2 regions of the Cellvibrio sp. genome follow, and region 1 is predicted to be linked to the other one. Evidence: predicted binding sites of a transcription regulator. Region 1 holds the regulator's gene; the other holds the start of a gene.
What was found. The regulator sigma-54, encoded in region 1, starts transcription at its own class of promoters, with help from an activator protein. The targets are predictions, from matches to a motif close to TGGCACANNNNTTGCNNT.
Positions count from the first base shown of each region.

Region 1 (2,206 bases):
CGTTCTACTTTGCTGGTTACATACTCTCTCATGGAATCGGTAACTTCTACATGGCGACCGCTGATATTTATTTGCATAGATACTTCCTCTCGCTAGAAACAAAACGGTTGCGGCTGGCACAACCTCGCATTACATCCATGAATTTTTTTGATCCGAACTTTATTGGTACTACAACTAATACAATTAAATAGCTAAATAGTTTTGCGTTCATTCGACGGTGGAATATTGAGTGATTCACGGTATTTGGCGATGGTGCGGCGCGCCACTTGAATCCCCTGCTCGGCTAGCAGATCGGTAATCTTGCTATCGCTGAGCGGTTTTTTCGGGTTCTCGGCGCTCACCAATTTTTTGATGATTGCGCGAATCGCAGTTGATGAACATTCGCCGCCGCTGTCGGTGCTGACATGGCTGGAGAAAAAATATTTCAGTTCAAAAATACCCTGCGGGGTATGCATGTATTTTTGTGTGGTCACACGTGAAATTGTAGATTCGTGCATCTCCACAATTTCGGCGATATCGTGTAGCACCAGGGGTTTCATCGCCTCGGGGCCGTAATCCAAAAAGCCGCGCTGTTTTTCCACAATACAACTCGCCACTTTCAGCAGGGTTTCATTGCGGCTCTGCAAACTTTTCAAGAACCAGCGCGCTTCCTGCAAATTATCTTTAAGGAAGGTGTTGTCGGTGCTGGAGTCGGCGCGTTTCACCATGGAGGCGTAGTCGGAATTGATGCGCAGGCGCGGCGCAATATCCGGATTGAGTTCCACTATCCAGCGGCCATCACGCTTTTCAACGAATACATCAGGTACGACATATTCGGTATCGCCGTTGGCGATCATATCCCCCGGGCGGGGATTCAAACTTTGGATTAATGCCACTGCCTGGCTTAATTCAGCTTCTTTCAATTTGGTGCGGCGCATCAGCTGGCGATAATCGCGGCTGCCGAGCACTGGCAAATATTGCTTGGCAATTAATTTTGCCGATTCCAAAAACGGTGTTTTCGGATCAAATTGCTGTAGTTGCACTAACAGGCATTCAGATAGATTTTGACTGCATACACCGCAAGGGTCGAATTGTTGCAAGCGGTGCTGCACTGCTTCAACTTCGTCGAGTTCCAGTTCTTCAAAATCGCCGCGCATACCTTCAAAAATTTCTTCGATGGTGATGGACAGCATGCCGCTCGGTTCCACCGCATCGATAATTGCCATCGCCAGTACGCGGTCGCGATCCGACATGGGCGTCAGGTTTAACTGCCACATCAAATGGTCATAGAGCGAATCAGTTGCGGCGCGGCGACTTTCAAAATCATTGTCTTCGTTGTCGTAGTTGCTGGAGCTGCTGCTGGAGGACGATTGGTAAACATCATCCCAACTGGTATCGACCGGGAGGTCGCTGGGGATGGAATCGCTCCAGTCGCCGCTGTCAGCACTAAAGCCATCACCTTCGCCGTATACATCGCTATCGCCAAAACTTTCACTTTCACCTTCACCGAAGCTTTCACCGCCTTCGGAATAGCTATTGGTTTCGCTGTAGTTGTCGGCTGTGCTGGAGGAGAAATTTTCGCTCGCGGTAAAGTCGGTGCCGTGGTCAGTGCCAGCTTCAGCGGCTATCTCCAATTGGCGGGTGTAATCCGCTTTATCCAGTTCGCTCCCTTCGTAATCATTGGTGCTGCTGGGACTATCGAAGCTTTCTTCCACTTCCAGCATGGGGTTGGATTCAAGCGCTTCCTGTATTTCTTGCTGCAGGTCTAACGTCGATAATTGCAAGAGGCGGATGGCCTGTTGCAATTGCGGAGTCATGGTCAGCTGCTGACCGAGTTTGAGTTGGAGAGATTGCTTCATTATGTGAACGACAAACCCTTATAACGCAGGATGGAAAACATCAGATAGGTGGAGTTTAGTCAGGGTTTGGCGCGCAAGCAATAAGCTTAAGCAAGCTTTATGCCTAATGATCAAATAATGTTACTTGTCAAGTTGTTTGTGTGTTGCCTAAGGTGTTGCTGACGGGCGGTTGGTAACACCGGAGGTGACGGGTTTAGCCATCTTTACAGCCGGAAATGCTCGCCTAAATAGACTTCGCGTACCTTGCTGTTGCTGAGTACGGTTTCGGCATCGCCCTCGGCAATAATGTGCCCTTCGCTAACGATATAGGCGGTCTCACAGATATCGAGCGTTTCCCGCACGTTGTGGTCGGTTATCAGCACGCCGAT
Region 1 covers NZ_JBRFPI010000512.1:26-2,231, forward strand. Annotated here, with positions in the region: partial or broken gene ACWA6V_RS20515 (HPF/RaiA family ribosome-associated protein) at 1-77, opposite strand, end outside; gene ACWA6V_RS20520 (RNA polymerase factor sigma-54) at 192-1,838, opposite strand; partial or broken gene lptB (LPS export ABC transporter ATP-binding protein) at 2,042-2,206, opposite strand, start outside.

Region 2 (2,206 bases), on a different contig from region 1:
GAGCGAAAGGATTATTTTTTGTTAAGGTCTGGCTCCAAAAAAACAAAACCCCACTTTTTAGGGTGGGGTTTTGCGGAGCTGGCGAGAGGTTAATGCCAGTTCGTTGCAGCTATTAAGCTTTTTTGTTGCGGCGTGCCAAGCCAAGGCCGAGCAAGCCAAGGCCGAAGAGCACAATGCTTGATGACTCTGGAACAGCGGTTACGCCGTCATTAGCGTATTTCAACATGTTAACGCGGATGTCAAAACCATTACCTGAGTGGAAGTTGGTGGTGGTCATGCCGCCCAGCATTACATGACCCAGGCCGTAGCTTTTTTCCAACAGGATGTTGCCTGCTGTCGAGTAGGCCAGGGTGTTGAAGCCAGCGCCTGCTACAACGTCGTGTGAGCAGCCAGAACCGGTAAATACAGTGCCAGCAGCAGCGAAGTCGTTGGTAGTCAGGGTGCACTCAGTTGAGTAGTTGCCAGTTTCGGTAAGAGTTGCACCAAAGCCCAAATCAAAATTGTCGGTACCGCCCCATCTTGCAGCGTTAACAAATACGCTTCCGCCAGAGGCAACGAAGGTTTCTACGGTGCTGCGGTTGCTGTTGTACCAGGTTTCGAAGTCGAAAGTATTGCCGTCACCACCATCAATGTAAACAAAGTCAGAAGTGTCACTGAACACGCCAGCATCACCAAATACTGCTCTGTCCCAATTGCCTGCACCAAAAGCGGCATCGAAGTTTTCGATGTTAGCGTTAGTGCCCCAAGGCTCTGAACCACTGGTCAAGTAGATCGGACCCGCAACAGCAGCTTGCGCTGCACCGAAAATTAAACAAGCGAGTGAAATAGTTTTTAAAGTTTTCATGGTTATCCCTGTTTGGAATTGATGTTGTACAGCGGCCGCCTTCTAGCAAGAACTGTGCTTGATTTATTATATTGTTGTTTATTATGGGCTTATTGTGTTTTTGGCGTCTTAATTATTATTTTGTGTGTAAATTATTCCGACAGATTTTTGGTGGCAAGAGGCAATGATTTTTGCAATGAAAAAACCCGCCGAAGCGGGTTATATTGGTTTTGACCGAATGCCATCCCTGATCTTTTTGCTGATGCTTTCTTAATTAATACACTAATGTTTGCATCGCATGAGCTGGGATATTTACAGTGGTTTCTTCATTGCCAACGTAGAAGCGATAGCTGATCGCATCGTCGGTATTGTTCATGACCACAGTAGCCAGTTTGTTATCCGCGTTCATAAACGAGGTGGTTTGCAAAACGCTGCGGCTGGACACGGCGCTGACGCGTTTGGCATCGGGGCGGATAAATTTGGAGAAGTGCCCGAGGTAGTAATAGGTTGGTGTGTAAATTAACTCGCCGTTATTTTCGTGTATAGGCGCGAAGCAGAAGTTGCCGACATGGTTGGGGCCACCGGTATTGTCGAGCAAAATATTCCAATCGGTCCAGGCGACAGCGCCAGCGTTAAAATCGTTAATTAATGAATCGCCATAACGCTCGGCGTTGGGCCAGTAGTGATAGCGCTCGGCGTTGAATTTTTCTACAGTGGCTTCGGTCAGCAATAAATTTACGTTCGGATAAGCTTTTGCGACTTCAGCGACGTTGCCGTACAGCGGTTTTGCACCGGTCCAGGTTTCATACCAGTGGAAGCCAATTCCCCATACATATTTAGCAGCTTCAGGATCGCTCATGATGGTGTTGGCGCGATGCACAATTAAATCGCGGTTGTGATCCCAGACAATAATTTTTTTATCGCCCAAACCTTCTTTTGCCATTACCGGGCCGAGATGGTTTTTCAGGAAATCGCGTTCATCTTCTGCGGTGAAAATCATTGATTCCCAGGTTTGTTTCGCCATGGGTTCGTTTTGTACGGTGATGCCCCAAATCGGGATGCCTTCTTTTTCATAGGCTTTAATAAATTTGGTGTAGTAGGTGGCCCAGGCGTTGTTGTATTCAGGCAATAATTTTCCGCCTTGCAACATGTGGTTGGTATCTTTCATAAACGCGGGCGCACTCCAGGGGCTCGCGTAGGTTGTAATTGTTCCACCGGCGGCTTTGATGGCCGCTTTCAGCATCGGCAGGCGATATTTTTGATCGTGCTTGATACTGAAGGTTTTTAATTCTTTGTCACCTTCTTCGATATAGGTGTAGCTGCCGCTGCTGAAATCAGAGCTGTGAATGGTAGTTCTCAGCAGGCTATAGCCGATACCGTCTT
Region 2 covers NZ_JBRFPI010000220.1:1,061-3,266, forward strand. Annotated here, with positions in the region: gene ACWA6V_RS13755 (PEP-CTERM sorting domain-containing protein) at 113-844, opposite strand; gene ACWA6V_RS13760 (glycoside hydrolase family 30 protein) at 1,098-2,206, opposite strand, start outside.
Region 2: the regulator sigma-54 is predicted to act here: its motif matches at 887-904, upstream of ACWA6V_RS13755 (PEP-CTERM sorting domain-containing protein).